One region of the Desulfovectis peckii genome, then DNA from elsewhere that is predicted to be linked to it. Evidence: riboswitches for the same ligand, from Rfam matches in the RefSeq annotation. Region 1 holds a riboswitch; the other holds the start of a gene.
What was found. Region 1 has a riboswitch for glycine ahead of gcvT (glycine cleavage system aminomethyltransferase GcvT). Riboswitches for the same ligand answer to the same signal wherever they lie in the genome.
Positions count from the first base shown of each region.

Region 2: it holds a riboswitch for glycine, as region 1 does, so the genes downstream of both, ACZ5NG_RS06570 (alanine/glycine:cation symporter family protein) here and gcvT (glycine cleavage system aminomethyltransferase GcvT) in region 1, are expected to answer to the same signal.

Region 1 is NZ_AP042409.1:1,824,954-1,841,322, forward strand. Features, by position in the region: gene ACZ5NG_RS09025 (glycoside hydrolase family 57 protein) at 1-1,284, opposite strand, end outside; gene ACZ5NG_RS09030 (DUF4912 domain-containing protein) at 1,281-1,979, opposite strand; gene ACZ5NG_RS09035 (lysostaphin resistance A-like protein) at 2,163-2,819, shown strand; gene ACZ5NG_RS09040 (hypothetical protein) at 3,057-3,191, shown strand; gene ACZ5NG_RS09045 (LysO family transporter) at 3,266-3,862, opposite strand; gene ACZ5NG_RS09050 (LysO family transporter) at 3,859-4,176, opposite strand; gene ACZ5NG_RS09055 (CoA-binding protein) at 4,326-4,745, shown strand; gene nth (endonuclease III) at 4,745-5,377, shown strand; gene trmL (tRNA (uridine(34)/cytosine(34)/5-carboxymethylaminomethyluridine(34)-2'-O)-methyltransferase TrmL) at 5,378-5,842, shown strand; gene ACZ5NG_RS09070 (SLC13 family permease) at 5,938-7,443, opposite strand; gene ACZ5NG_RS09075 (cation diffusion facilitator family transporter) at 7,799-8,755, opposite strand; gene ACZ5NG_RS09080 (alpha/beta fold hydrolase) at 8,920-9,777, shown strand; gene gcvPB (aminomethyl-transferring glycine dehydrogenase subunit GcvPB) at 10,239-11,702, opposite strand; gene gcvPA (aminomethyl-transferring glycine dehydrogenase subunit GcvPA) at 11,699-13,042, opposite strand; gene gcvH (glycine cleavage system protein GcvH) at 13,042-13,431, opposite strand; gene gcvT (glycine cleavage system aminomethyltransferase GcvT) at 13,466-14,560, opposite strand; glycine riboswitch at 14,693-14,767, opposite strand; glycine riboswitch at 14,771-14,876, opposite strand; gene ACZ5NG_RS09105 (small, acid-soluble spore protein, alpha/beta type) at 15,062-15,277, shown strand; gene ACZ5NG_RS09110 (hypothetical protein) at 15,274-15,570, opposite strand; gene ileS (isoleucine--tRNA ligase) at 15,729-16,369, opposite strand, start outside.
Region 2 is NZ_AP042409.1:1,313,784-1,330,152, reverse strand. Features, by position in the region: gene pepF (oligoendopeptidase F) at 1-684, shown strand, start outside; gene ACZ5NG_RS06600 (hypothetical protein) at 958-1,350, shown strand; gene ACZ5NG_RS06595 (M18 family aminopeptidase) at 1,664-2,986, shown strand; gene brnQ (branched-chain amino acid transport system II carrier protein) at 3,212-4,531, shown strand; gene ACZ5NG_RS06585 (hypothetical protein) at 4,644-4,802, shown strand; gene ACZ5NG_RS06580 (uracil-DNA glycosylase) at 4,813-4,977, opposite strand; gene ACZ5NG_RS06575 (glycosyl hydrolase family 18 protein) at 5,069-6,211, shown strand; glycine riboswitch at 6,487-6,588, shown strand; gene ACZ5NG_RS06570 (alanine/glycine:cation symporter family protein) at 6,706-8,097, shown strand; gene ACZ5NG_RS06565 (NAD(P)/FAD-dependent oxidoreductase) at 8,304-9,743, shown strand; gene ACZ5NG_RS06560 (AzlC family ABC transporter permease) at 9,822-10,586, shown strand; gene ACZ5NG_RS06555 (AzlD domain-containing protein) at 10,579-10,881, shown strand; gene ACZ5NG_RS06550 (small, acid-soluble spore protein, alpha/beta type) at 11,081-11,248, shown strand; gene ACZ5NG_RS06545 (nuclear transport factor 2 family protein) at 11,297-11,875, opposite strand; gene ACZ5NG_RS06540 (YifB family Mg chelatase-like AAA ATPase) at 11,897-13,432, opposite strand; gene ACZ5NG_RS06535 (hypothetical protein) at 13,624-13,962, shown strand; gene ACZ5NG_RS06530 (YmaF family protein) at 13,990-14,301, opposite strand; gene cobT (nicotinate-nucleotide--dimethylbenzimidazole phosphoribosyltransferase) at 14,380-15,417, shown strand; gene cobS (adenosylcobinamide-GDP ribazoletransferase) at 15,570-16,310, shown strand; gene ACZ5NG_RS06515 (pyridoxal phosphate-dependent aminotransferase) at 16,339-16,369, shown strand, end outside.

The sequences.
Region 1 (16,369 bases):
ATAGTGCAGGTGGCGGTAAATCCAGTGATTATCATTATGTAGCCAAACTTGATGATAGCCGTTGTTGCCCCAGCTGGATTCGCAGGGTACCGTTACTTGATTTTTCGGGTGATATTTTAAGTAATCTGAAGGGGTAACCAGCTGTATTTTATCGGTGTCAAAGTGAATCTTTCTGATTAACGCCTCCAGCCAGATCGGGCCTTCATACCACCAATGACCGAATAACTCCGCATCATAAGGGGCAACAATAATTGGCGGCCGATCCATAATCGAGCATAAATACTCAATTTGTTTTTCCCGGTTAAACATAAAGTTGCCGGCATGGATTTGTGCCTTCTGCCTCGCCCAATGCGGCACATAAGGCTGTTTATCGGCCAAATCAACGTTACCGGTGATGCGGTAGTATTTAAAACCGGTGTTATGCCTAATACCGTCGGGATGAATGTATTCCCAGATATATTCTTCGTCTAAATCATAGCCGATGTCGCGGTAATATTCGCGGTAGTCGGCGTCTCCGGGATAGCCTTCATTGGAGCTCCAAACTTGTTTGGAAGATTCCACGTCCCGAGCAAAGGCCGCTACCCCGCTGGGGCAGTAGATAGGAGCAAATACACCGTAACGCGGCCGGCGTTCGGCGTATAGCACACCGTGGGTATCGGTAAAAAAGAATTTTATACCGAATTCTTTTAAAATATTGTCCACTCCGACCTTATAAGCACATTCCGGCAGCCATATACCTTGGGGCCGGCGGCCGAAATTTTTCACATATACCTTAACAGCGGTTTCAATTTGTGCATATATCGATTCTTCTCTGTTCATCAGCGGCAGATAGCCATGGGTTGCCCCGCAGGTAATCAGTTCCAGGCAACCTAAATCTTGAAATTTTTTAAAGGCCCAGTTTAAGTTGCCTTGATACTGATCGCAAAAGATATGGTAAGCAGAATTTAGCTGTTGTCGGTACATACAGGCAGTATCATAAAACGGAGTGCCTTTGGTGCGCTCAACTTCTTTTTCGGCCAATTCCAGCATTGATTTTAACTTTTTAATATAACGCTGCTGCAGCAGCGAATCATTTAGCATGCACACCAAGGGCGGAGAGAGGGAGAGTGTTAAGCGAAAAGGGATGTTATCTTGCGTTAAGCGTTCAAAAACTTGGATTAGCGGAATATATGTTTCGGTTATCGCTTCATATAGCCAGCGTTCTTCTAAAAAATATTCATCTTCCGGATGACGAAGAAACGGCAAATGTGCGTGTAGCACTAACGCCAAATAGCCTTTACTCATGACAATCTCCTTTCACGACCTTGCTGAGTGCGATTGGTAGTTTCAGTGTACTGCATGGTAAGGGGCATTTGATAAATGCCTTCCAGGCAGGCCCAATCTTCATCATACAAATCTGATAAAGATTGTCTGGGAGTAGTAACAAAGTTGGAACGCAGCAGAGTAATAAACCTGCCGTCTGCCAACATTCGGCCGAAATCAACGCAGTAGCTCCTGCTCGGCTGGGCAACTTCTATATGCCAATCTCGGCTGTCGTAATTAACATATATGTCGTAATAATAGTTGCTGTTTAAGCCGTCAAAATGATCAACACCGGTAATATCGTAAACCCGCAGTACCGGGCGGGAATTAAACCAAGCCTCCTCGCCAAATGCGGCTTTAAACGCTTCTTCTTTAGTGGCGGTAACTTCCCAGTAGGTATACAACCAATGGGGGTCTCTGACCATGAGCATAATGTAATCTTGATTATAGGCATATGGCAGTTCCGGAGTAGGCTGTGCCGTCTTTTTTTCCCATTCCGGAAAGGGAACAATTTCTTCCGCAAACTCAGTCATCAGCGAGGTCTTTGCCGGTTGCAGCGCAAAATTATCAGCGGCATTTTCAGTATCTTCTTTATAAAGCTGATAAACATAATAAAGCATCACGGCAATCATGATCACCGCTGATACAGCCAAAAACCAGCTGATCGTTGCTTCCATACTTTTCCCTCCTTGGTAATATTTTTTAATAAATGGGTATTTTAAGGTGGTTAATGAGCAATAAAAAAATAAATTAGTCAAATTGTAGTATTGCCATCGATAAATGCCTTTATTTAAGAATTTATTACCGAAAAAACTTTAAAAACGGGAATAATAGCTTAAGCTTTAGGAGGTGCAAAGGCTTTGAACGTACGCTGGGGCGTTAGTGAGGTATTGACAGTATTAATTGCCAGAATTATTGTGGTATTTATTTTAAGCAGGTTGGTGCTTCCTTATTTGCCGGGGATTTCGCAAAACATGCTAAACATTTTGGATCGGTTGATATTAATTGGTTTAACCTTGTTTTTTGCCTATAAATCCGGTTCAGTAAAAGATTTAGGCTTAAACCGGCAAGATTTCGGCAAAAACATTCTTTTTGGATTAGCGGGTGGAATTTTTATTTTTACCGTCACTACCGGTCTGCAGCAGCTGTTTGTCGCTGTTTTGGAAGCGGATATTAACACCAACCCGCTGGTAGCAATGGCTGCCCAAGCCAAAACATTTTCTGAGTTAGCCGCACCGCTCTTTGTGTCCGGCATCATGGCACCGCTGGCGGAAGAAATCTACTACCGCGGCTTTGCCCTACCTGTTTTTATTAAACGCTGGGGGGTGATTGCCGGTGTGGTGATATCCGGCTTATTTTTTTCTGTGATGCATTTAAGCACTGTTTGGTTTATTGAAATTGCCCTGGTAGGCATGGCTTTATCGTTAATGTACTACTGGACCGGATCTCTGTTGCCCGGAATCATTGCCCACGGTTTTGTCAATTCAGCTCGATTAATAACGGTTTATATATTATAACCGTCGGCTTAATTTTTTGACACTGACAGTACAGCTCTATGTTGAACTAATCGACATGGCTGCAATTTGTTACAACTTGCACTATCCTTGCAATTTACAGCCTTAAGGTTTTGTGCATGCTGTTTTAGCTGGTATTATAAGGATAAAGCAGCCTTTATTGAGCTTTACCGACCGCTATTTTGTGATAAAATGAACTTAATATAGTATACAAAATACCCTTTAAGGGAGGCGGTATATATGTTAGATCGCGAGTATGAACAATACTTACAGAATCAGCACTACGCAGTAGAGAAAAATAAAGCCGGCTTCCTCTGGATTATCACAGCAGCAACAATCCTTGTACCTTTATTGTGGTACGTAGTTAAAATATAAAATAAGGTGCATAACGCACCTTTTTTTTGTGGGGTCAGGCTATTATTAAATTACTCAAGCCTGTCCCCTTATACTTATATCCGGATTACTAACGGAACCAGTATAGGCACTAAGGCAGTTAATATCGAGCCGTTGATAAAAGAAACTACTGCGGTATCGGCATCCGTTGATCTGGAGATAATCGGCAGTGTGGTATCCATACTGGTGGCACCGGCAGGAGCAATGGCACTGTATTTGCCGATATACTTGGCAATTAACGGTATGGTGACAAAAGCCATCAGCTCGCGGGCCACGTTGGTGATAAATGCCAGTGCGCCAAGTTCCACCGAATATATTTTTGCCAGTAGCACGCCGGAAAGACTGTACCAGCCAAAGCCGGCACCGACAGCCGATGATTCATTAACCGGCATTCCCAAAGCTAAACCTACCATAACCGCTCCGGCAATACTGCCAATAGCCACCAAAAGCGGCACCAGCAACACTCGCCAACCCATTTTCCACAAGCGTGCCCACACTTCTTTTTGCTGTCCTAAATCTATCCCTACACCCAACAGTAAGACAAATAAAGCGGCAGAAGTTAAAGTATCTAAGTGAGCGACTAAATCTGTCGGCACTACCCAATAGCCCAAAGCCACCCCAACGGCAACGGACGCGAGAATAAGCCAAGTCACCTGTCATCACCAACTTCTTCTGATTGATTAGTCAGTAAATGTTTTGGCTGTTTTTTAACAATAAATTTTTCCGCCAATCTAACCAGCAGCACACTGGCCGCTATACTGCCGCCGGCCAGTAAAAATGCCTGCCAGCCCATGCGGGCAAAATTGTTCAAAACTTCTTCATTAGAACCAAGCTGTGCTCCCATCACCACCAGTAAAAATACCAGCCCGACCAGTGTTACCTTTTGGGTGATTTTGCTGTCTTTGGGCAGCAAATTGAAGTGCCCGACGGCAAAACCCACAGCAATGGCTAATAAAACCACACCCATTTGTTTAATCACTCCATGTTATGTAATTATAAAATATCAACCAATATATCAGTATATCATTTTTTAGATTAATGTTTAATCATCTACTTTACTAATGGGGTGTGGTTTTTGGTATATTATTTAATGTAGCAAGCTTAGGAGGTACGTGCATGTTTAAAAATCCCGAAAGTCACCGGTTGAAAGAGCTGTTGCAGAAAGCCCGCACTATTGCCGTTGTCGGCCTGTCAGATAAACCCGATCGGGCCAGTTTTCAAGTTGCCCAGTACTTACAACAGCAGGGATATAAAATAATCCCGGTCAACCCCAAAGTTGATACGGTATTGGGTGAAAAGGCCTATAAAAAGGTCAGTGATATTCCGGAGCAAGTAGATATTGTCAATGTTTTTCGGCGGAGTGTTGATACCCCGCCGGTGGTTATGGATGCCGTCAGCAAAAAGCCAATGGCGATTTGGCTGCAGCTGGGCATTAAAAACGAGGAGGCGGCCAAAATTGCCCAAGATAACAACATTACAATTATTATGGATCGGTGCATTAAAATCGACCATGCCGATTTATTGGGGAGTGTATAGTGCGGGTAAAAGAAATTTTTGCTATTTTAAAAGAGGCTTATCCTGATGCCGGGTGCGGTTTAAATCATGAAAACCCCTTTCAGTTATTAATTGCGACCATTTTAAGTGCGCAGTGCACCGATAAAAGAGTTAATATGATCACTGACAGCTTGTTTAAAAAGTACCGCACGCCGCAGGATTTTGCCGCATTAACTCCGGAGGAACTGGCGGAAGAAATTAAAGGCTGCGGTTTGCACCGCAATAAAAGCCGGGCAATTATTGAAACCTGCCGTATTTTATTACATAAGCATCACGGCAAAGTACCACAAACCAGGGAAGAGTTAGAAGCGCTGCCCGGGGTGGGGCGCAAAACTGCCGGTGTGGTCTTAGGAGTAGCATTTGGCCAAGCTACCCTGCCGGTAGATACCCATGTGCACCGCGTAGCTCACCGCTTGGGGTTAGCCAGCGGCAAAAACCCGCAAGCTACGGAAAAAGAGCTGATGCAGTGCCTGAAAAAAGAAACTTGGCAGCCGGCTCACCATTTGCTGATAGCCCACGGCCGGAAAATATGCACCGCCCGCAACCCCAAATGTGCTGTCTGCCCGCTGCAAAAACTTTGCCCAACACACCAAAAAAGGAAAGAGGAGAATTAAATGCACGTTGTATTAGTTGAACCGGAAATACCCGCCAACACGGGAAACATTTCCCGCACTTGTGCGGTAACGGGAACGACTTTACATTTAGTAAAACCGCTGGGGTTTTCCACCGATGATCGCCATTTAAAAAGAGCGGGACTGGATTATTGGCATTTGCTGGATCTGCACTACCATGACAATTTTGCCGCACTGCAGCAAAAATATCCCAACGGGAGATTTTGGTACGTCACCACCAAGGGAAAAAAGTATTACACCGAGCCGCGGTATCAGCCCGATGACTTTTTGGTTTTCGGCAAAGAGACTGCCGGACTGCCCCCAGAGCTGTTAGCGGCCAATCCCGATTACTGCATTAGAATACCGATGATTAACAATACTCGCGCCCGCTCACTTAATTTATCTAATTCGGTGGCAATTGTGCTGTTTGAAGCTTTACGTCAGTTAAATTTTAATGGCCTGGAATAAGAGCAAAGGCTCTCATCCAGGCCATTAATTTGATTGCAATAATTGTATCGGTTATATATTATATCAATTACGGTGATTAGTGCAGCTTTAATTAACTAAGGCAATAATGCCGGTACCCCTAGCAGCGGCCAAACAGTTACCGAGAATACACCAATCATTATTACGGCGAGAATGGTAAACGGTATACCCATCTTAAAGAATTCGCTGACACTAAACTGGTTAGACTGATAAGCAATGGCGTTCGGGGCAGCACCGACCAACAGCATGTAAGGCAGAGCGGCAGCTGCCAGAGAAGCGAACAGAATCAGATATGGGTTAACCCCTAGGTAATTGGAAATAACCAGCGCTACCGGCAGGGTAATGGAAATAGCTGCCACGTTCATAATAAAGTTGGTTAAAATGATAATTAGGAAAGCAATTGCCAGTACAAATACTAACCAGTGAGATTCTTGGAACATTCCCAACCAGTGTACCGCCATCCACTGAGCAGCTCCGGTTTCCCAGAGGCACAAACCGATACTCATGGCACCGCCGAATAACAGGATGATGTTCCAAGAGATATTCTTTTCTAAGTCTTCTTTGTTAAATATTCCGGTAATGAACATAATACCTACTGCAATTAAAATGGGCACTGCCCGCCCCATGGCGGCCAAAGCCGGTACAAAACTTTGCAAAGCCAAAATAGCAACTACCGTTAAGGCTAAAACGGCGACAAAGACTTCCTTCTTAGTAAGCGGTCCCATTTCGGCATAGATCTCTTGGGCCTTCTCTTTCAATCCGGGTATATTTTTCTTCTCCGGTCTGTAGAATACATAAGCTAATAAGAACCAGGTAACAAAAGTCATTACGATACCAAAAGGCCCCATCATTTTTGTTACTTCAGCAAAGGACACATAATTACCGGTAAACTCTTGGAAGAAACCGGCGGCTACTGCGGTACGGGCCGCACCAAGCATGGTAATCATACTACCGGCACCGGCAACATAAGCCATACCGATGAACATTGCTTTACCAAATTTACTCGGCTTTTCGTCTTCATCGTACATTTTTAAAATGACCATCATCAGCGGAAACATGGTTGCCGCCACAGCTGTATGCGCCATCAGTAAGGTAAGTCCGACCGTTACCAAAAAGACGCCCAGCAGAATCTTTCTGGTATCCTCGCCTACTATAGTAAGCATTTTAAATGCCAAACGGTTGGTTAAACCCACCTTGGTAAAAGCAAGACCTAAAAACAGTGAACCCATAATGAAAAATACCGAAGAATCCGCCATATTACCAAATGCCTGATCGGCGGGTCGAATGACAAATGCCACTTGAATCACTGCGATTAAAAGACTGGTCACACCGATTGGTATTACCTCAAAAACCCACCAAATACCTGCCAGTAAAAACAATCCAATGGCCAGTTGGCCTTCTCGGGAAAGTGGAAAGACTTCCCCGGCGGGATCCACTGCCGGTGTTAATTCAGGTAAAAAATAGAAAAGAGCAAATGCTGCTATCCCGGCAAATATTGCCGACACCCGTTTCCAATCGAAAGAAGGCTTTTGCACTTCTATCGTCTTGGCAGCGGACGTTGCTTTTGCGGTGTCAACTGACATCCCAATCACCTCTTTTAATTAACTAACTGTAGAGCTTAAGTAAAGCCTGTCACTTAAACAAGGTGCTGTCATATTTTATTTTTGCTTAAAAATAATACTTTTTTCCGAAAAGCCGGTAATATTATAAAATAAAATGTGCTTACATTACAATGGTTTAGTTTTCCAGGCATCCCTCCTTAATAAGCAGTTTATTATAAACGTGCTTGTGTAAAAAGTAACTAATTTTCTTTTGATTATATTATTAATATCCTGTTTTGACAACACTTTTGTCACTGCAAAGACAAAAAAAATTTCACCGCAGCGCTTGCGGTGCTTATTTTTAAAGCCTTTTTGATAAAAATACACTGTATTACACTCAATCTTGCTTGCCATTGTGTGCAGACCGGGGGGTACAGGGCGCGTTCTTTTGCTCACAATCACAAGCCGCTTGGCATCCTTCACAGTCCTGCGGCGGCTGACACGGTTCACTGTGAATGAGAATCTCACTTTGCGGCAGCTTTTGCATTAAATCATTTTCAATGTCATCACATAGCCGGTGGGCACTGACCACATTTTGACAGCGGGGGACAACCAGATGTAAATCAACATGACGCTGCGGCCCCGCCTTGCGGGTGCGCAGGTTGTGATACTGCACTATTTGCCGGTTATAGCTATCCAGTACCGCTTTAATTACTTCCTCCTCTTCTTTAGGCAGTTTTGCATCCAATATGCTGTTAATGGATTCACGCATTAAATCAAAGGCCGCCTTTAATATTAACAGCGCGACAAAAATAGCGATAACGGGGTCAATAATCGGCTTACCGGTAATCATAATCAAAATAATGCCAACAAAAACACCCAGTGAAGTATATACATCGGTGCGCAGGTGCCAGGCATCTGCCACCAAAGCCGGCGAATCCGTCTTTTTGCCCACCTTCATTAATTTACTGGATATTATCCAGTTTACCGCGCATGAAATACCCATAATTAAAAGCCCCAGCTCTAAGGCCACAATTTCACCGGAACCTTGCAAAATTTTCTGTATAGCGTGCCACAAAATTCCTGCCGCCGCGGCAATAATCAGCAGTGCCTCTAATATGGCGGCTAAATTTTCAAACTTGCCGTGACCGTATTTATGCAATTCATCAGCCGGCTTAGCCGACTGACGCACGGATAAAAAGGCAATGATCGCTGCCAACAAGTCCAAACCGGAATGAATAGCCTCTGATATGATACTTACTGAGCCCATAAATATGCCCACCGTCAATTTGCCGGTGGTTAAAAAGGTATTTGAGATAATCGACAGGCGGGCCACTTTTATCTTTTCATCCATGATTACACTTCCTGTTTGTCAAAATAATTCTTATATAATATATATAAAATTACACTTAAACTCAACACCTTTGTAAAAACATTTAGAATAAATTTCAAAATGTGATTGATAATGATTTTAATTTACGATAAAAATACAAAAAAAAATATTAAAAAGGAAAGCCTATGATGATTAGTAAACAAGTAAAGAGTGTGAAGTTTAACCTTAGGGGCATCAATGTCAATTGCTATACTGCAGGTCAATCCGGCTCTCCGATCATTCTTTTGCACGGTGCCGGTGTAGATTCAGCCGACATATCCTGGCGGGAAATTATTTGGCCACTGTCAAAAAAACATCGTGTATTTGCCCCTGATCTTCCTGGATATGGCAAAAGTGATAAGCCGGATGACGTGGAATACTCGCTTTCATTTTATGTAAGTTTTTTAGATCAATTGGTTAACGCCTTAAATCTAAAACAAGTAAATCTGATTGGGCTTTCTCTCGGTGGCGGCATTTCTCTTGCCTTTACATTGAAAGAACCCTGGCGGGTAGATAAATTGGTAATTGTAGGATCATGGGGACTTTATTCCAAACTGCCTTACCATCTTTTGTCCTACTGGTATACCCAATCACCGTTTAACGAACTGTCTTATAGGTTGGCGGCAAAGAGCAGAAGGCTTGTAAAGTGGATCTTGCTGTACAGCTTGTTTGGCAGTAGCGATAATCTTTCAGACGAACTGGTAGAGGAAATACTGGATGCGCTAAAAGATCCCCATGCCGGCAAAGCATTTATCTCTTTCCAGAGAAGTGAGATTACCCGAACGGGCTTGAGGACGGATCTGGCGGTAAGGTTATCGGAAATTAAAGCACCCACACTCATCGTCCATGGGACAAATGATCCCGCCGTTCCTGTTAAATATGCCAAAAAAGCACACCGGAAGATAAAAGGTTCGCAGCTTTATCTTATGGAAGGGTGTAAACACTGGGCACAAAAAGAAAGGCCGGAAGAGTTTGTGCGGGTGGTGGATAGGTTTTTGTCTTGATAAAGGAAGCGCGTTCTCGCAATTGTAACATTCCTTATATCGGGCCGGCATAGAAGCCGGCCCCTACCATTTTATTGATTTTACTGTCCACATTTAAGGGAAAGCTTCTTCATGTCTGCGCGTTCATACAGATGCAACATTTCTTTTGACGCCAAGGCATTTACCGAAGCAAACGATTAGCCGGCTAATTCAAAGAGCATTGCTAACGGAGGATTAGCGCCGAGGACTGTTTGAGGAGCTTTGCTCCGAGTTCACTTTCTTCTGATTAAAAAATTAAGGATGAAAGTACACGGCCGCCCGCCCGGAGGCGGCGGAGCTCGTTCATTTTTATGTGCCGGCGTGTTTGCGTAGTGTAAATGGCCTTGGCGGCCCTTAAGCGAACGTTCCTTTAACTACACAAAAAAGGCTAAAGCACAACAAACCTTTAGTTCGCAGTACTTTAGCCTTTGCATGCAGCAATTTTAAGGCCGATAATATTTGCTTTGATACTTTAATACCGGCTTACGGGCGGCGGTTACTTCATCCAAGCGGCCTATCGGTGTGGTGTGCGGAGCCGACTTAAGCAGTTCCGGATTAGTTTCCCCTTCTTCGATTATTTTTATCACGCTTTCCGCAAACGCATCAATTGTTTCCTTGCTTTCGGTTTCCGTCGGTTCCATCATCATTACTTCCTCAAATATCAGTGGGAAGTAGATCGTCGGCGGATGGTAACCGTAATCCAGCATGCGCTTAGCAATATCTAAGGTGGTGACGCCAAGTTCTTTAAAATTCTTCGGCGGCTGGCAGACAAACTCATGCATGCAGGTGCGCTTCACCGGAATTCTCAATTTGTCGCTCAGCAAATGCATCAAGTAGTTGGCATTTAATACCGCATGCTGGCTGACTGCTTTCAGCCCCTCGGCACCTTGTGACAAAAGGTAGGTATAAGCCTTGATTACCACGCCGAAGTTGCCGTAAAAGCCATGTATTTTGCCGATAGACAATGGACGATTGTAGTCTAAACGGTATTGATCGTTTTCTTTAACAATTATCGGTTTGGGTAAAAACGGCGCCAGTTCTGCCTTCACACCTACCGGGCCGCTTCCCGGGCCGCCGCCGCCGTGTGGGGTGGCAAAGGTTTTATGCAGATTGAGGTGCACAATATCAAAACCCATGTCACCGGGGCGGGCAATGCCCATAATGGCATTCATATTGGCTCCGTCATAATATAGCAAGCCCCCGGCTTGGTGAATGATGTCTGCGATTTCTACAATGTTTTCTTCAAATAAGCCCAATGTGCTGGGGTTGGTAAGCATCAAAGCAGCGGTGTCTTCATCTACTACTTTGCGCAGCTCATCCAGGTCAACATTGCCCCGCTCATCAGATTTAACGGTTACCACTTTAAAGCCGGCCAAAGCGGCAGTTGCCGGGTTGGTACCGTGAGCGCTGTCCGGCACAATTACTTTGCTGCGGCTTTCTCCTTTATGCTTTAGGTAAGCTTTTACAATCAGTATGCCGGTAAGTTCGCCGTGTGCACCGGCAGCCGGCTGCAGTGACATAGCATCCATCCCGGTCAGTTCACACAAATACTGCTGCGTGTTATACATCAATTCCAAGGCACCCTGTACCGTTTCTTCCGGCTGATAGGGGTGCAGCTGCGTAAAACCGGGCAGGTTAGCCATGTCTTCACAAATTTTGGGGTTGTATTTCATGGTGCATGAACCTAGGGGATAAAAGCCAACGTCTACCCCGTAGTTGAGACGGGAAAGCCTGGTAAAGTGGCGTACGGCATCCAATTCACTTACTTCCGGCAGCTGCGGTTCATCTGTACGCAAATTGTTTTCCCCCAGTAACTCTTCCAGCGGTTTTTCCGGCACATCGTTATCCGGCAGCTGCACTCCTTCCCGTCCGGGTTGGGAAAGTTCAAAAATTAGTTTTTCCGTCATCTGGCATCACCTCCCAGTACCGCAACCAGTTTGTCAATTTCCTCTTTGGTTCGTTTCTCTGTAACACAAAAGAGCATGTGGTTTTGCAGCTCGGGATAAGCCTGTCCTAAATCCCAACCGCCGATAATGCCGGCATCCAGTAGGCGAGCGTTAATTTCTGCCGGCGGTTGCGGCACTTTAACCACAAATTCCTTAAAGAACGGCGCATTCCAAGCAACCTCAAAGCCAAGCAATGAAGTAATTTGCTGGCAGGCGTAGTGTGCTTTTTGCAAACACTGCTCAGCTACCTGTCTAAGGCCTTTTTTACCTAATAAGCTTAAGTGCACAGTGGCGGCCAAAGCACACAGTGCCTGATTGGAGCAGATGTTGGAAGTGGCTTTTTCCCGGCGAATGTGCTGCTCTCTGGTCTGCAGGGTAAGTACAAAGCCCCGGCGGCCCTGCCCGTCCTTAGTTTGACCGACTATCCGGCCGGGCATGCGGCGCATTAATTTATCGGTGCAGGCTAGATACCCCAAATAAGGACCGCCGAATGACAAGGGTATGCCCAGGCCTTGGCCGTCACCGACAACAATATCCGCCCCACAGCTGCCCGGTGTTTTCAACACCCCTAAGGCAACGGGATCACAAACCGCTATCAAAAGAGACTTGTTTTTGTGGGCCAACTCAGCTGCTTGGGTTAAATCTTCAACGACGCCAAAAAAGTTGGGATAAGGAATAATCACCGCCGCAACATCTTTGTCAAGCTGTTTTTCCAGCTTTTCCAGATCGGTGCGTCCTTCGTTGAGCGCAATTTCTTCTACCTGCAGCTCCTGCCCCTCGGCGTAAGTCTGCAGTACTTCGCGGTAGGCCGGGTGTGCCGCCCGCGACACCAGTACTTTATTCCGCCGGGTGGCAGCGGAAGCCATTAAAGCTGCTTCCGCCATTGCTGATGCCCCGTCATACATTGACGCATTGGATACATCCATGCCGGTTAATTCGCAAATCATCGTTTGATATTCAAAAATTGACTGCAGCACTGCCTGACTGATTTCCGGCTGATAAGGGGTATAAGCAGTGTAGTATTCTGTTCTGGACAAAATGTGTTTCACCGCACTGGGGATATAGTGATCATAGGCCCCGGCCCCTAAAAATATAGTGTAATCCTCAACGGTTTTATTTTTCTTGGCCAAAGCGCCCAAATGACGGGTCAGTTCTAATTCAGAATGAGCCTTGGGCAAATTTAAGGGTTTGTTTAGTTTTACTTTTTCCGGAATGTCACTAAAAAGCTCGTCCAGCGAATTAAGTTTTAGAGCGGCCAACATTTGGCCGCGCTCTTCATCAGTATGAGGATAAAATTTCATTAGGCATTCTCCTCTAAGAAAGCTTGATACTCTTCAGCGGAAAGCAAGTCGTCTAATTCTGACGGATCGGAAAGCTCCAACACAACAATCCAACCCTCACCATAAGGGTCGTTATTAATTGTTTCCGGAGCTTCTTCCAAAGCCTCATTTACTTCCACTACTTTGCCGCTTAGCGGGGTAAAAATGTCAGATGCGGCTTTTACCGATTCCACAACTCCAAAGGTATCATCTTTTTCTAAAGTGTCGCCTACAGCGGGCAGCTCTACAAAGACAATATCGCCTAAAGAATCTTGAGCATAATCGGTAATGCCAATGGTAACACGGTTGCCGTCAATCCGTACCCATTCGTGTTCCTTACTGTACTTTAAATCACTTGGTACATTACTCATAAAATAACCTCCTCATTATTATTGTTATGTTATATTATTTTCTTTTGTAAAAAGGTTTAGGGACTACTTTAGCTTTTACCGGTTTATTGCGAATGATGACATCCAGTTCCGTATCTACTGCTGCATACTCCGGTTTTACATAAGCTAACGCCAAATTTGCATTTAATGTGGGAGCAAAGTTGCCCGAGGTAATCCAGCCGATTTCCTCACCATTGACTTGCAATTTATAGCCGGTCCGCGGCACTCCCCTTTCGATCATTTTCAGGCCTACCAGTTTATGGCTGACACCCTGCTCCTTAATTTTAATCAAGGCATCTCTGCCGATAAAATCTCCTTTATCAAACTTTACTGCCCAGCCTAAACCGGCCATCAGTGGGTTAATGCTCTCTGTCATTTCATGGCCGTAAAGACCCAATGCCGCTTCAAACCTTAAAGTATCTCGCGCTCCTAACCCGGCAGGCACCACACCTTCTGATTCCCCTGCTTTTAAGATGGCATGCCATAATTTTACTACGTTCTCCGGTTCGCAGTACAGTTCAAAACCGTCTTCCCCGGTATAACCGGTGCGGGAAACCAGGCAGGGTACTTCGGCCACTGAACCGATAGCAAAACGGTAAAATTTAATGGTAGCCAAATCCAGGCTGGTTAAGCTTTGCAGTACTTTTTGCGCCACCGGCCCCTGCAAAGCCAACTGCGCGTATTCATCGGATTTATCCGCCACTCCTACATCCGGAGCGGTTAGGTGCTGTTTAATCCAAGCGAAATCTTTATCTTTATTAGCAGCGTTGACCACCAGTAAATAACGATTGTTTCCCAAGTAATAAATTAAGAAATCATCAATAATCCCGCCGTCTTCCTTAACCATCAGCGTATACATCGCCCGTCCGATTTCCAGCTTGCTGACATCGTTGGTAACTAAGTGCTGCAAAAAACCTAGTGCCCCGGGGCCTTCCACCAATATTTCTCCCATGTGGGAAACATCAAATAGCCCGGCGGCATTTCTTACGGCCTGGTGTTCTTTAATAATGCCCTGATACTGTACCGGCATTTCCCAGCCACCAAATTCAACCATTTTAGCCCCTAATTCAACATGAACAGCGTAAAGCGGAGTCCGCTTTAATTCAGCCATGATATTACCTCCGTTTGCGTTTTTTGAATTATGGTTAGATTTTGAAAACTCTGTCTTGTATTATTTTCCTTGGTTCAATATTATTATAACCTAATGCACAAAAAAAGACAGAGTAAATCAATATGCTGATTACTCTGTCCGGTTTACCTGAGAGATTTTCCTCGGCTCGAGGTTTCCCCTTTGGTGTCCAGTTGGAACTCTCCAGAGCTACGTCCGGTGACAGTTTGTTGGCCTGAGAGTTTCGGTCATCGTCCAGCAGCGAATAACCTTGCTCCTTCGGCGCCCGGCAATACCGGTGCTCTCCTGCCACTTTCATCCGCAAAACATATTTTCTTTTTAAGGCATTATTCGCTGTCAGTAGATTTTCTCCTGCTTAAAATTAATAAAAATCTAAGCATTTTTTATTGCCAAACGGTATTTTATTACGGCTCATATTTTATTATCAAGCGGCCTATACTAACTTTACGATATGATTAATACTATCTGCGGAGATGAGTGAAAATGAAACGAGCTAAAAAAGTTAAGGAACCCACCAAAGAAGACCTGCTAAGAATGGAAATTGCCGAAGAACTGGGCTTAGGTGAAAAAATACGCACCTACGGTTGGGGTGCGTTAAATGCCAAAGAAGCCGGGCGCATCGGCGGTATTATCACGCAGCGAATTAGAAAAGGCTTAATTACCGATTATAAAGCTAAAAACCCTTCAAAAAAAAGTTAATCTTTTTGGATATTTGGAAATTGTATTACTTTCCCCGGTTTTTTCTTCGTTTCTTTGGTTTGTACCGGAGAACCGCAGGAACTACAGCCCTCGCAGCCGGTCCCTGTTATATCTATCAGGTCGGCCTCTAAAAGTTCGCTTAATATTCGGTTAGTCAGTTCTACCGGACTGGTATTATATGTAAAAGCGCGATCAACATGATACAACAATGACACCATTAAATTTTGCAGTTGTTCAGTACTCATTTGCATAACTTTCTTCGGATAAACGGTACATTTCAGTATTTTAACCACCCCCACGTTGCAATAATCTTAACATAATTATCTAATTAAAAACAACTAACTAATTGTAAATCGCATATTAATTAATGGAAAAATTATCCCTTCGCCTGACATAAAAAGGCGGGGCAAACTATGGTTTGCTCCGCCTATATGCTTTTAAGTTTATTAGCCTATTGGTTTTGTATTACCGATGCACAGCGCGGACACAGCGCCGGGTGTTCTGTATTTTGACCTACTTCTTCATGGTACATCCAGCAGCGTTCACACTTTTCACCGGCTGCCTTTTCTACCTTAACAGCCAGGGCAGGAACGGTTTCACTGGCTTTGACATCAGCGGGCAACCCCTGATGCAAATGGGCCTGTGAGGTAATGAATAACACAGCCAGTTCTTCTTCCATCGGTTTTAAGAACTGATACAACTCGTCATCCGCATAAACGTGCACCGCTGCTTCTAATGAATTGCCGATAAATTTCTCTTGGCGGGCATTTTCCAGGCTCTTCAATACTTCGGACCGGATCTGCATTAAGCGATCCCATTTTTGTTCCAAATCGGCATCTAAATATTCTTCATTTACCTGGGGCATATCCAGCAGCTGCACACTGATCGGGCTGCCCTCCGGTTTAGGCATGTAACGCCAAATTTCTTCGGTAGTGTAAGCCAAAATCGGTGTCAGTAAGCGCACTAAGGCATCTAAAACTTGATACAGTACCGTTTGTGCCCCGCGGCGTTCTTTGGATTTAGCCGGCATGGTATATAAGCGGTCTTTAATAATATCCAAATACCGATTGCTCATATCCAGCACGCAGAAAT
Region 2 (16,369 bases), 510 kb from region 1:
CTGTTAAATTACGATAACAACTTAAATGACCTTTTTACCCTGGCGCATGAAATGGGACATGCGATGCACTCATATTACGCTTACCGCCAGCAGCCCTATATCAACGCTCATTATTCCATTTTTACCGCTGAGGTGGCCTCTACCTTAAATGAAACCCTGTTAATGGACTACCTGCTGAAAAACATAGATGACAAAGAGAAAAAACTGTACTTAATTAACCATTATTTAGAAACAATCAGAGCTACCTTGTACCGGCAAACGATGTTTGCCGAGTTTGAAAAGATTATCCACGAAAAGGCGGAAGCGGGAGAACCGTTGACGGCAGAATCAATGAGTGCCATTTACCATCAATTAAATGTCGATTATTACGGAAATGATATTGTAATTGATAAAAATATTGATTTGGAATGGGCGCGCATACCGCACTTCTATAACGCCTTTTATGTTTACAAATACGCCACCGGGCTGTCGGCGGCAATCGCCTTGAAAAACCAAATTATTGAACAGGGACAGCCTGCCGTTGACCGATATCTGAACTTCCTAAAGAGCGGCGGCTCGGATTATCCGCTGAACTTACTGAAAGCTGCCGGTGTAGACATGACTTCGCCTCAACCGGTGCAGGACGCGCTGGATCTGTTTGGGCAGCTGTTGGATGAGCTGGAAAAAACGGCAGCGGTAGAATAAACCCTTGGGCCATAGTAATATGACGGAAATGCTCCTCTGCCATGGGAGGGGCATTTTTATTTTTAGTTAGCCCCTAGGCAACTTTTAGGCAGGACAAAAAATCAGAAAGTGCAGGCAGCATTTTTTAATGGCAAAAAATGCTCAATAATGAATTGTAAAAATTAACTTAAAATATAAATATCTTCAAAACCCCTTTTAAAATTAAGCAATAAGTGGTATGCTATTTGCAATAGATTTCACAATCACAAAATTACAAAGAAAAGGGGGATTAACATGAAAAAAATAAAAGAAAACGATATTGTTATCTGGGAGCCTACGCAAAAAGTAGGACTGCATAAAGAAAAAGTCGGCCGGGTGGTGTCGGTACATGAGGATAGCGTAGATGTGTGGCGCTGCTCCTGTATGCAGCTGATTAATCTGCCAATTAGCGCAGTGACGGTAATCGGGAACATTGACGATGATGAATTTTTAGAAGACGCCAACAATATTTGCAATGCCTCGTGTGTACATTTGCAAAAGAGAATCCAGCGGTTAGATATTGCCGAAGACACCAAAAATGAGCTGCTGAAAATTTTAGGCCGCATTGTAGTTTACAATGACATTATCAGATTGTCCGAAAAGCAGTTTTGCCCCGATGAGTGTACGGAAGACCTTTCGGTTAGTTAAAGCCAGATTTGTGAACAAAAGGACATGTCTGTGGGGCATGGAAATTGGGGCCGGCCTTTACCTTTCGGTTAGAGGCCTGGCGCCAGGATAGTAATGAAAAGCACCTTTAGGTGAAAAGATAATATTTCGTTAAAAAGCAGGGAACGCTCTTGACAGTGCTGCCGCTTCAGATATGCAGGACGGCCAAGGTGTTCCCTGCTTATGTTTTAGCAAAAGTTACATTCATGGTTGTAAGGAAACATCTATAATTACCCATTTAAACCACCGTTTCGGTTATAATGATCAAAGAATGATTAAGAGGGGAGAATTACAGGTGGTGACAGAAAAAAGGCTGGCTGCGGAATTAATTGATTTTATTGATCGCAGCCCCACGGCCTTTCATGCCGTGAGTGAGATGGAAGCCGTTTTAAAGAATAACGGCTTTAAAAAATTGCATTTAAGGGATAAATGGGACCTAAAGCAGCGGGGGAAATATTATGTAACGGCAAATTCTTCCGCCTGCATTGCCTTTGTTATCGGGGAAGGCAGTATTGCGGAATCAGGCTTTAAAATAATCGGGGCCCATACCGACAGCCCGACTTTTTGCATTAAGCCCTATCCGGAAATGTCGGCGGACGGTTACTTAAAACTCAATACCGAAATCTATGGCGGCCCGATTATTAACACTTGGTTAGATCGTCCGCTGTCCCTGGCCGGGCGGATTACCGTGCGCAGTAATAATCCGCTGTGGCCGGAAAGCAAGCTGGTAAACATCAAGGGTCCGCTGCTGGTTATTCCCAATTTAGCCGTTCATTTAAATCGCAGTGTTAACGACGGGATAAAATTAAACGCGCAAAAAGACACCCTGCCGATAATCAGGCTAATTAATGATCAACTTACGCCGCAAAACTACTTGTTAAAACTGTTAGCCAGGGAAGCAGACCTACCGGAAGAGGATATTTTGGATTTTGACCTGTTTTTATACGAACATCAAAAGGGAAGTATCATTGGCAGTGATCAGCAGCTGATATCCGCTTCCCGCATTGACGACTTGGCTATGGTGCATGCAGGGCTCAAAGCATTGTGCGGCGCCAAGCCCAAGTCCGGGGTCAATGTGTTGGCCTGCTTTGACAATGAAGAAGTTGGCAGCAGTAGCAAGCAGGGAGCGGATTCGCCGCTGCTGGCTACAGTGTTGGAGAGAATTGTATTAGCCGAGAACAAAAATAAAATTGTGCTATCCAGTAAGCACCGGGAAGATTATTTTCGCGCGGTGGCCAACTCATTTTTCATTTCAGCGGATATGGCTCATGCGGTACACCCCAACAGTCCGGAAAGGCATGACCCGGTAAACAAACCCCGGATCAACTGCGGACCGGTGATAAAAATCAATGCCAATCAAAGGTATACGTCAGACAGTGATTCAACGGCGGTGTTTGCTTCTATCTGCCGGGAAAACAACATTCCTTATCAAACCTTTGTTAACCGTTCGGATTTACGAGGCGGTTCTACTATTGGGCCAATTACAGCCAGGCATTTAAACATCCGTTCCGTAGATATCGGCAACCCCATGCTGGCGATGCACTCAATAAGAGAATTGGCCGGTGTAAAAGATCATCTTTATGTTTATCAAGCTTTTGTAGCTTTTTACAGCATGTAAAACTAAACGAGCGAACAAAATTAAGCTTCTGCCGTCGGCATGAAGCTTAATTTATTTTTTGTACAAATCACAATCAAGTTGTGTAAAAATATAGACAATTTGAAAAGTAATATAAATAATTGACACTCGGTGTAAATTAGTTTAGGATATAGGTTATTGTACTGCCGAGATGTTTGATACTCACCCTGGACAAGCTTTATTTTTGCAGCATGGAGGAGGGTTTTCATGAAGTTAAGTAACAGAGAGATATTTGTTACCGGTTTGGCCTTATTGGCTATGTTTTTCGGTGCCGGCAACCTGATCTTCCCGCCAATGTTAGGTAAACTGGCCGGGGAAGATCTTTGGCTGGCTGTTTTTGGTTTTATAGTTACCGGTGTAGGGTTGCCCTTGTTAGGGGTTACGGCAGTGGCTATGGCAGGCGGTGACTTGGAAAAGCTGGGCAGCAGAGTAAACCCCTTGTTCGGTAAAATTATTACTACCGTGGTGGTACTTTGTATCGGCCCGCTGTTGGCCATTCCGCGTACTTGCGCTACCACTTATGAAGTAGGGGTGGCACCCTTTTTAGGTGACTTAAGCCCCGGCATGTCGTCTCTGGCTTTAGCAATAACCACGGTGATATTTTTTGGTATTGTTTTAGCGTTTGTTTTACGTCCCAGTCAAATTATTCATAATTTGGGGAAAATACTTACCCCGTTTTTACTATTATTTCTCGGTATTATTATTTTTAAAGGCATTGTTAGCCCGGGTGCAGGCATCGGTGCAGCAAATTATAGCACACCCTTTATTCAAGGCTTTTTAGAAGGTTACAATACGATGGATGCGTTAGCGGCGACAATTTTCGGTTTGGTTATTGTCAACTCGGTTAGAAACAAGGGTGTTACCGATAATAACGAAATCGCCAAAATAACCATCATAGCCGGAATTGTTGCTGCAGTTGGTTTAGGTTCGGTGTATATCGGTCTGGCCTATATTGGGGCTACTACCGGTACATTGTATGCCGGTGATAACCAAGGGGAATTGCTTTCCTTCATGTCTGAATACTTACTTGGTTCTTTTGGTAAAGTTGCCATTGCTATAGGCATGGCTTTGGCCTGTTTAACAACGGCCATTGGCCTGGTTGCCAGCTGCGGCAGTTTCTTTAGCAGGTTAACCAATAATCGTGTGAGCTACAATACGATTTGTATAATTGCTACTTTAGTTAGTGCACTTCTGGCAAACATGGGTTTAGCCACTATTTTGGAAGTGTCGGTTCCGCTGTTGGTAACAGTATACCCCATCGTTATTGCTTTAGTATTGCTGGGCATTATACACAACCTATTTAAAGGTAAAAAGATCGTCTATGTAACTACCGTCGGCATTACTACAATATTAGCATTAGTAAACTTGGCGGCATCAATCGGCCAACGACTCGGCATTCAGCTTGGGCTGGATAAGCTCTTAGTTTACTTGCCCATGCACGATCAGGGGTTGGGCTGGGTAGTGCCCGCTTTGATTGTGTTTGTTGTTGGCACCTTGTATAGCGCGGTATCCCAGACACAGCACTGATATCTTTGTTGCCGGGCCCTGTGGAATAAAAAGCACAGGGCCTTTTCTTTGTGCAGACAGGTTTTCATAGATATTATGCTTTTCGGTTATCCTATTTGCGGGAGGCGATTTGATGAGCAAAAGGAAACCTGTTAAGCGCGCAAATGACGAAAAAATAAGTTCTTATGATCCGCCGACCTTTAAAGTTAAGGGGCTGACGGAACAAAACCTTGCCCCTGAACAGGGTAGCGGCAGCTACATGAGTACAGACAAAAGTTTGAAAAAAGATTAAATAATAACCGTTATTTCGGCTGATAACAGGCACAGCCCTTACCTGTCGTTCTGAGCACAACCACGGACGGCAGGTATTTTGTTTTGATACCGTAAGCCTTGCAGCCGTTGGGAAAACGCTTGTCCCAGGTGATATAGAAATAGCGGCATTTGCGGCAAACAACTCTTTCCTGCATGTAAGCTTTTCTCCTTTCCTAGCCAATTACCGAAAGCAATACACCTTGATATGAATATAATACAGTATTTAAAAGAGAAAGGGGGAGGGCATTGCTGATACATGTGGTGCAACCGGGGGAGACAGTACAGATGATTGCCAACAGATATCAAGTTAACATGCAAAGAATTATTGATATAAATGCAATCTATGAATTGCCCCATCTTATTTCCGGCATGGCTTTGATTATTCCCGGTGATGCTGGCAATCAATTGCGGGCGATAGAAGTTAATGCCTGGATGGAACCAAGTTATTATCAACAAAACCCAAGATTAATTGATGAAGCCGCACCGTCCTTAACCTATATCAGCCCCTTTAGTTATCAAGTTAATGCGGACGGCAGCTTACAGCCTTTAGATGATTTAGCGGTAATAGAGGCAGCGAGAGAGTATAATGTAGCAGGTTTAATGGTGTTAACGAACTTAGGGGAAGGGAACTTTGATCCCCAAATAGCTCATGCTATTTTGTCAGATGAAAACATTCAAGACCTTTTAATTGGCAACATCCTGCAGGTTTTGAAGGCAAAGGGTTATTACGGAGTAAATTTTGACCTTGAAAGAATTCCGCCCGAAGACAGGCAATTATACAATGATTTTGTAGCTAAAGCCTATGCCCTTTTACATTCTGAAAATTATGTGCTATCAACAGATTTAGCTCCCAAACCCTATGACATAACCACCGGAGAATGGCATGGGGCCCACGACTATGCCGCTCAAGGCAGGATTAATGACTTTGTTGTGTTGATGACCTATGATTGGGGATATGCCGGAGGCCCACCCATGGCCGTTGCCCCGATTAATGAAGTAAGAGAAGTGCTTGATTATGCAGTTTCAGTCATTCCACCGGAAAAAGTAATGTTTGGCATACCGCTGTATGGTTATGACTGGACACTGCCTTATGCACCGGGCGGCGAATGGGCGGTTAGAGTTACTCCGATAAGTGCGTTGCAGTTAGCCGCTCAATATGGGGCCACCGTTCAATACGATGAAGAGGCACAAGCGCCGTACTTTTATTATACAGATGAAAAGGGAAGCAGCCATGTTGTTTGGTTTGAAGACGCTCGCAGCATTCAAGCCAAACTGGAACTAATTAACGAATATCAATTAAGAGGGGTAAGCTATTGGCAGCTGGATAACAGTTTTCCGCAAAATTGGTATATATTAAACCATATGTTTTCAATTATTAAGAGAATATAAGCAGTTACGGTTATTTAAAATATATTGCCGTGCTCTCCTTGGCTTTGAGGGGAGCATATTTGGTATCCGCAGATACAAAAAGGGACTTATAGACTTATAAAAGTCAGAATATTAGAATATTACTTCTAACTGTTGCTATTTCCAAGAGTTAGAATTATAATATCCTACGTAACAACCGCATATGGACACTGAATGATGCCTGTGGGAGAGCGGCCGAAAGGCCCACCGAAGGAGCTAAACTCTCAGGTGCTTTGTTAAAAAGCGGAACCACCGGCGGACAGGACTCTGGAGAGACCCTTACATAATAAGGGCGCCGAAGGGGCAAAACAGTCTGTACAGCTGTTCAATCTCTCAGGCAAAAGGACAGAGGAGGCTATACAATTAGTTAGTAAATTTAATGCTGACTAATTGCTTCTTTGCCTGTTGCTTTCAAGAGTCAAATCATTTCTGATTTGGCTTTTTTATTTTTTAACAACAAAGTAGGAGATGAGGCAATGAACATTATGGATTTGTTACAAACTATCGACGCTTATATCTGGGGGCCGCCGCTTTTAATTCTTTTGGTGGGGACAGGGATTGTACTTACATTTAGGCTTAAACTGCTGCAGGTAAGTAAACTGCCGCTGGCATTAAAACTTATTGTCACTGCTAAAAATGACGGTTCCGGCGATATAAAAAGCATCGGTGCCCTTTGTACCGCCTTGGCGGCTACCGTCGGTACCGGCAACATTGTCGGGGTGGCTACCGCTATTTATGCCGGCGGCCCGGGGGCCCTTTTTTGGATGTGGCTGGCAGCCTTCTTTGGCATGGCTACCAAATATGCCGAAGGACTGTTGGCTGTTAAATATCGCACGGTAGATGACAACGGGCAAATTTCCGGTGGGCCGATGTACTATATTGAAAAAGGTTTGGGCCCTAAATTCCGCCCATTGGCGATAATGTTTGCCATAAGCGGTATTTTAGTTGCCTTTTTTGGCATCGGCACCTTTCCCCAGGTAAACGCCATCGTATCATCGGCAGAAAACTCCATGGGCATTCCCGTTTATCTTACTGCCGCTGTAATTACCTTGTTGGTAGCCTTGGTAACCATTGGCGGTATTAAGAGAATCGCTAATGTTACCACTAAGGTTGTGCCTTTTATGGCTGTTTTTTATGTTGTTGTCTGCCTGGCAGTTTTAATAATGCACATAGAACAATTGCCGGCGGCAGTTAAACTGGTAATCAACGGTGCCTTTACCGGTACTGCCGCAACCGGCGGCTTTTTAGGAGCAACCGTAATGATGGCTATTCAGTTCGGTATTGCCCGGGGCGTCTTTTCTAACGAATCCGGTCTGGGCAGTGCCCCGATTGCGGCGGCGGCGGCAAAAACCAAATGGCCGGCAGAACAAGGTTTAATTTCCATGACCGGTACTTTTATTGATACAATTATTATTTGTACCATGACCGGCTTGACGTTGGTAGTTACCGGCGTGTGGTGCGGTACAGCCGAAGGTGCGGCGATGACCCAATTGGCCTTTGCCTCCGGGTTCCCGGCGTTTGGACCCCACCTTTTAACGATCGCTATTGCCTTTTTTGCTTTTACTACCATCTTGGGGTGGAATTACTACGGCGAGCGCTGCTGTGAGTATTTGTTCGGGGTAAAAGCAATTATGCCTTACCGCATTATCTTTATAGTTTTAGTGGGCTTGGGCGCTTTTCTTAAACTGGATATGATTTGGATAATTGCCGATATAGTGAACGGGTTAATGGCCATCCCCAACTTAATTGCCTTACTGGGCTTAAGTGGCGTGGTAGTGGCGGAAACAAACCGCTACCTGAAACATCTTCAAGAAGAACAATCTAATGTCAAGGCAAAAACTGAATTAAAGACAGCCAAATCAAATTAATAAATAAGGGTGTGCTTTATCACACCTTTATTTAATTTGCCTTGGCAATTCTATTTAGTGGGTATATAATTCTAATTATGTTGATGGGGATCGGTTTTTAAATTTTTTCCTTTTCTTACAATAAATAAGTTTGCTATATAATTTTAGTTGGTATATAATGTAACTTTGGGATGTTAAAAGACTAATATAAGCTTGGAGTGAAAGCAATGAGCAAAGGGTATGACGTAATTATTGTAGGGGCCGGGCCAGCGGGTATTTTCGCTTGTTATGAACTTTCCTTGAAAGCGCCTTCTTTAAAGGTATTGTTGATTGATAAGGGTAGGGACATATACAAGCGCAGCTGTCCGATGTTGGAAAAAAAACTGGAAAAGTGTCCGCCGGCTAATGAGAAAAAAGATTACGCCGGCTGTATTCCGGCATGTTCAATTACCAACGGTTTTGGTGGTGCCGGGGCATACTCGGACGGGAAATTTAACATCACTACTGAATTTGGCGGCTGGATGACCGACTATCTGCCTCCTTCTGAAGTTTTGAAATTAATTAACTATGTAGATGAAATTAACTTAAAGCACGGTGCGCCGTCAGAAATTACCGATCCTACTTCGCCGGCGGTTAAAGCCATCGAGAAAAGAGGACTGGCAGTGGGTCTTAAGCTGCTTAGGGCCAGGGTCCGTCACCTGGGTACCGAGCGCAACATAAAAATTTTAATTGACATTTACGAGTACTTAAAAGATAAAATTGACATGATTTTTGAAACTGAAGTAGCAGATATTACGGTAAAAAAAGACGGGAGCGGCAAGTTAGCCGTTAGCGGTATTGTCACTAAAGATGAGCAATACTTTGAAGCTAAAAAAGTAGTGATTGTGCCGGGCAGAGACGGCTCTAAATGGCTGGAAGAAGTATTGGCCAAGCACAATTTAGAGATGACCAACAACCAGGTTGATGTGGGTGTGCGTGTAGAAACACTGGACACCATTATGGAAGAGATAAATGAACATCTATACGAAGGCAAGTTTATTTATCGCACCTCAGTAGGCACAACAGTAAGGACATTTTGCAGTAACCCTTCCGGCTATGTGGTAATTGAAAATCACAGCGGTGTGATGCTGGCTAACGGACATGCTTACCAAGATAAAAAACTGGGCAGTGGGAACACTAACTTTGCCATATTGGTTTCGCACAAGTTTTCGCAACCTTTTAACAAGCCAAATGAATATGCGCGGGCAATTTCTAAATTAGCAAACGACTTATCTAACGGCAGTGTTTTGCTGCAAAGGTACGGTGACATTTTAAAAGGCAGAAGATCAACTGAAAAGAGAATTAAGGTTGGTTTTGTTGAGCCGACGCTGAAAGAAGCGGTGCCGGGTAACTTGGCTCTGGCCTTACCCTACAGTACCATGAAAAGTATTTGCGAAATGATTGAAGCCCTTGATCATGTTACACCGGGACTGGCTTGTGAGCATACCCTGCTTTACGGTGTGGAGGCCAAGTTTTACTCCAGCCGGCCGAAATTAAATGATAAATTTGAAACGGAAATTAGCGGCTTATATGCCGGCGGTGACGGGGCAGGTGTAACCAGAGGCTTGGCCCAAGCAAGTGCCTGTGGTGTTTGGATAGCAAGAGATATTGCGGCAAAATTGGCTTAAATAGAGTGCAACATTGTACAGGGCCGGTTAACTTGATATTTACCGGCCCTGTATAAGTTTTCCAGCAGGAGGCAAAAAATGGTGCAACCGGTGACAAAACATTCAACCGAAGTTAAAAATAACATGCAAGCTACAGAAAAACTAACGGCAGTTGACGGCATTAAAGCCGCCGTTCCCATCGCCATTGGCTTTATCCCGATTGCCTTGGCTTATGGAATTTTAGCTAAAGCATCAGATGTGCCCAATATAATCTGTGCATTGATGTCACTGTTGGTTTATGCCGGTGCCAGCCAGTTTATGGCCGTTAACCTAATGTCTTTAGGAGTTATGGGCGGAGAAATTGTCATGACTACCTTTATTCTTAATTTGCGGCATTTGTTGATGTCTGCCTCATTGGCGCAACGCATTGAAAAAAATGTATCTGCCAAGATGCGTTCACTCATTGCCTTTGGCGTTACTGATGAAACTTTTTCTGTAGCCTCTTTTCGTCAAGAGAAAACTTTAAGTCCGGCCTTTTTGTTAGGTTTAAATTTTACCGCCTTTGCCGCCTGGAATATCGGAACATGGCTGGGGATATTTCTCGCCTCCGGACTTCCGGAATCCGTTAAAGCCTGCATGGGCATTGCCCTTTACGCCATGTTTATCGGGTTGTTAATTCCTTCGCTAAAAACTTCCAAACCCTTTTTAATTGTGGCCATAATTGCCGCAGCTACTCACGCCCTGCTTAACTGGCTGCCGCTGTTTGCCGCTTTGTCTACCGGGTGGACGGTGATTATTTCCACCTTAATTGCCGCAGCCCTTGGTGCAGCTCTGTTCCCCAAGGAGGGTGCAAACAATGGATAAACTTTTGTTGATCGTCATTGGCATGGCGGCAGTGACTTACATTCCCAGAATGCTGCCGCTGGTAGCTTTAGACACTACTAAACTGCCACCTGCATTGAAAACTTTTTTACAGTTTATTCCCTGTGCGGCAATCAGTGCCTTGCTCTTTCCCGGCATTTTACAATCTACCGGCAACATACATTCTGCTATTTCCGGCAGCATTGTAGCTTTAATTTTGGCTTATTTTGGCTTAAACGTAATTATTGTCATCTTTGGCGGTATCGCCGGCGTGTTTTTGTGGAATTTATTGATGTAATTAATTAATGAACTTAAATAAACCAATGCTTTGTTGAAAATAATATAAAAAATTAATACTTTTATAATGCTATTTCTTAGTACTATTAATAAATTTCATCTGCATTTGCAGCTACTAAATATACTAGCTGAACTTACTTGTTATATTAAATTTACTGCTGCAGAAACTAACGATAACAACCAAAAAGGAGGTAGTTTCTGTGGCCAGGGACAAAGTAATGAGTTGGAAACTGAAACACTACGCTGCCAGACAGCAGGGTGTGGAAGGCTTAATTGAAGGAGAGCACAGCGACTACGGAAACTTAACTTCTCGCCAGTGCGGCAACTTTGTGAAAATTGCTATTGAAAAGGCCAATGAAATGTTTTAGTGTAAGGTGATGAAAACCTCTTGGTCGGTTGTAAGAGGCCAAGAGGTTTTAGTATTTATTTTCGGTTTCTAAAATTTCAAAAGCTTTTAGGGCATTCCCGGTAATGGCACGGTAAAGCTCATCATTGGCTTGGGAAATCTTCCAGCCGCCTTTGGTTTTAACCAGATTTATATTGGTTTGGGTGGTTGTCATTGGTGCATTGTCATCGGATATGCTGTTGATCAGGTACTTATCTACGAGTTTATCTATCTCTTCCGGAGAGGTTTCAGCGGAAAAAACCGTGGCAAATGCTAAAGGTATCATTTCGTTTACGGTACTTGCTGTTATTCCCATCATGTCCGGTGCGGTAATATCAGCTTTAACGGTTGCTTTGTCGCTGTTAATGCTCGTTTCCGTTATTTTATATTCAATTTTTGCCAGAATTAATTTGGCTATTTCTTTATCTGGCAAAGCCCCTTCGATATCAGTGTTTACTACATATTTTTTAGCTTTGCTCAAGTCAGACTCCTTAAGCGCATTTAAAAAATTCCCGGTCACGGTTTCCGGGGAAGAGCTGTCGGCACAAGCAGTTGTTAAAAACAACAAAATGCACATGGCTGCCGCCAAAAGATTTTTAGTTTTTAACATCTTGCTTCCTCCTTAATATGACTAAATAAATTTATTTTCCCAACTGCGGTACTGCAATGCCTCTGCCATGTGCTGTTCTAAGATGAGCTCGCTGCCGGCCAAATCGGCAACGGTGCGGGCCAGCTTTAGTATTTTATCGTGACTGCGGGCAGATAAATTTAAACTCTTAAAGGCGGCACGCAGCAGACTTTTGGCCTCGCGGGAAGGGACACAGTATTTTCTGATCATTGAAGGGGGCATTTGGGCGTTGCAGGTAACTTTGGACTGCATGCCGTTAAAACGCATCCGTTGAATGCTGCGGGCTTTTTCCACCCGGGCCTTTATCTCTGCCGACGGTTCAGCCGGTGTCGGGTCTTGTAAATCGCTGAATTGCACGCGCAAAACTTCAATGTGCATATCGATGCGATCTAGCAGCGGGCCGGACAGGCGGCGCAAATAGCGTTGAATTTGCGGCGGCGTGCAGGTGCATTCTTTAAGGGGATCGCCAAAGTAGCCGCAGGGACAGGGGTTGGCGCTGGCGACCAGCATAATGTTAGCCGGATAGGTAAGGGATGAATGTACCCGGGTAACGGAAACTATGCCGTCTTCCAGCGGCTGGCGCAGTGATTCCAGCACATCTTTGCGGAATTCTAAAATTTCATCGAGAAAAAGCACCCCATGGTGGGCAAGGCTCACTTCACCCGGCTTAGGAATGCGCCCGCCCCCCACCAAACTGGCGCTTGACGCCGAGTGGTGCGGGCAGCGAAAGGGCCGCTCTGTTACCAATGCCTGGTTGGGCTTTAGCTGCCCGGCCAGGCTGTATATTTGGGTGACCTCAACGGCTTCATCTAAAGTCATGTCCGGCAGAATGGTGGGTAATCGCCGTGCCAGCATTGTTTTACCGGAACCGGGTGGGCCGACCATTAAAATGTTATGACCGCCGGCAGCGGCTACTTCCAAGGCCCGCTTTACGGCAAGCTGTCCTTTAACGTCGGCAAAATCCACCAGGTGAGAAGAAGTGTTTTTTAGCAATTGCTGCATGTCCACCGTGTAGGGGGTAAGCTGTTCTTCTCCTTTTAATGCGGCTACTAAGCCTGCCAAGCTGCCGGCCGGATAAACATCAATTCCCTGTACCAGCGCCGCTTCGGCACAGTTTTCCGCCGGCACTATCATACTGCGGTAACCCTTTTGCCGTACCGTTAAAGCTGCCGGCAGCAAGCCGTGAACATGGCGAATGGCCCCGTCTAAGGAAAGTTCGCCGATATAGATGTGCTCTAAACAATTAACCGGGTCTATTTGCTCGGATGCGGCTAATATGCCAATGGCAATGGGCAAATCATATATCGGGCCCTCTTTGCGAATGTCCGCCGGGGCCAGATTGACGGTAATGCGTTTTACCGGAAACTCAAAACCGGAATTTTTAATGGCTGCCCGCACCCTCTCTTTAGATTCTCTCACGGCAGTATCCGGAAGACCGACTAAGTCAAATTTGGGCAGTCCGGCTGATACATCTACTTCCACTTTTACGATTACGCCTTGCAAACCCTGCAGGGCAACACTGTTGGTAATGGCCAGCATGTCAACCTATCCTCCAAAGACAGTTCAAGTGGTTAATATTGCAATATTCTACCAAGACGTAAAAATTACCTGCCAAAATTGTATGACAACGGTATCAGCAGGTAAATGCTTTATGTCAAAGGCGTATTTTTGTGGTAAAGTAAGGTAAGGGGAAGTAGCTTAGCAGTATTTAATTAGGGAGTGAGCTAATTATGACAAATAGTAGGCAAAATAAAACTACCCCACAGGAATATTTGGCTTTACTGATAGATGTATATCGGGGGTTCAATACACCGGTGCCGAACATTGAGCCGGAAGTGGAGCAGAATTTGTTAAAAGACATGCTGTCTTCGGCCATTCGCTTTGCGGAAACAGATAAGGCCCGTCAAGTGCTGAGTGAAGAAATTTTTAACTGCATTCAAGGGAAGGGCGGTTTTCAGCAGCAGGTTAAACTGGCGCAGGAACAAAGCCCGGACATATTAAACGCCAAAATGACCGCTGCCGCTTATGTGATGCGCATATTAGATATGCCGGATAAAAAACTGCAGTAAAAGAGAAAAATGCGCCCGTAACGGCGCTTAGTAATAATACCGGTCATTAGGTGCGGGAGCGGTGTATCCGCTGATCAAATGAACGTGCGGCACCCGCCCGTTAGTGCTGGTAACTACAAAATAAGGATGGATGTGGTATCCATAACCGGCGGGAATTCCCGGTCCGGTTATTACTCTGTAAAAATGGGTGTGCCCTTGATCAAAAGTGGTCCGCCCTGCTAAAACATGGGTGTGGTAGTCTACACCGCCGTAGTTTCTGGATGAAGTGCCCCGAAAATAATGGACATGCCCAAAATCGAAACTGGTAATACCGTAATAAGAGTGAACGTGACCTCTCATCAGCCATCCCTCCCAATTTATGATAATATATGGAATTTTATTACAAATGGTTACAAATATTTGAAGGAGATTGATTACATGAAGCTACAAGAAGCAATTGCCAATATAAAACTGCCGGATGCCGAAGCCATGCAATCTGCCGCAGCGCGCATTGATAAACTAACCAAGCCTAAGGGCAGCCTGGGGGTTTTAGAAGATATTGCGGTGCGCTTGGCGGGCATTCAGCGGCGTGCCCACCCCGTTATCGGCGACAAAAGGGTAGTTGTATGTGTGGGCGATCATGGCATTGTGCAGGAAAAGATCAGTGCATTTTCTACAGACACCACCAAATTAATGGTGATAAACTTTCTAAAAGGTGGCGCGGGAATCAACGTTTTAAGCCGGACAGTAGGCGCAAATGTTGTGGTGGCTGATATCGGTATGGCGGCAGACTTTAGTCACCCGGGCTTAATTAACCTAAAGATAAAAAAGGGCACTGATAACTTTATATATGGACCTGCGATGTCGCGCGAAGAAGCGGTTGCCGCAGTGGAAGCGGGGATATTGCTGGCAGAAAAACAAATCAAAGAAGGAGCAACGCTATTGGCAGCGGGGGATATGGGCATTGGCAATACCACGGCTTGCAGTGCGGTTTTGGCTGCCTTAACCGGCGTTGATCCTAAGGAGATTACCGGCAGAGGCAGCGGCATTGATGAACGGGCACTGGCAAAAAAAATTGCCCTAATAACCAAGGCATTGACGGTGAACAAACCAAATGCCGCTGACGGGCTGGATGTGCTGGCTAAGGTAGGCGGCCTGGAAATTGGGGCCATGGCCGGTTTGTTTATCGGCGGGGCCGCTTTAGGTGTGCCGGTGGTAATTGACGGTTTTATTGCCGCAACGGCAGCACTGTTGGCTGATAAAATAGCTCCCCTGTGTCGGCACTATATGTTTGCTTCTCATTTGTCCGCAGAGCCGGGGCACCAAAAAATCATGGAAATATTAAAGCTCACACCTGTTTTACAGCTGAACATGCGCCTGGGTGAGGGAACAGGTGCGGTATTGGCTTTTCCGCTACTAGAGGCGGCAGCAAACATTTTAAATGAGATGGCTACCTTTGAAGAACTGACAAATTAGATTGTTACCCGTATTGCCTTATAGGCAGTACGGGTTTGATTTTTCAGTGCTTATTAACAGAATCGTTTAAAAATTTTTAAAAAACTTACTGGAAAAAAAGGAAATAGATGTAATTAAGTCGAATTATAAAAAGTCTTTGTGAGGTGTTACTTTTGCGAAGCTTGATAGCAGCGGTTAGCTTTCTTACCGTGCTGCCCATTGGCAGAAATATGTACTTTAGCGAGCAGGAAATGGGGCGCTCGCAAGTTTGGTTTCCTTTGGTGGGGCTTATTTTAGGCGGGATTTGCGCCGCTGCCTGTTATTTGCTTTATTATGTTGGGTTTGAATTTGCTGCCGATGCAACTGCTGTTATGCTGCTTGTTTTGCTTACCGGAGGCCTGCATTTAGACGGACTAATGGATACCGCCGACGGACTGGGCTGCAACAAAGATAGGGAACAAAAACTTGCGGTGATGAAGGACGGCCGGGTAGGAGCAATGGGGGTATTGGCCGCGCTAGTTGTTTTGCTGCTGAAGGCTGCTTACTTGTATGAAATTTCCCCGCCGGAAAAATATTTCTGGTTAATGTTAGCTCCTGCGGTATCCCGGGCCTGCATGCTTTATGCAATTAATAATTACCCTTATGCCAGAAAAAGGGGTACCGGGGCCACTTTTGCCAATCATACCGGCAAATATTACCTGCCGGTAGCATTTTTGATTATCTGTGCCCTGACCTTATTTGTTTATCCTTACGGATTAATAGCCGTTGGGATGACATTTATGTTTGCTGTGCTGACTGCGAAATATATTACCCAAAAGCTTGGCGGATTGACAGGAGATTGTTACGGGGCGATAACTGAATTGACAGAAACAGCAGTGTTTATGCTCGGTGCTTTATTGTGCAAGTGTTTGTGATAAATTGAGCAAGTGGGGGAGTTTGCCGTTGTATAAGTTACTTGAGCCTAATAATAATG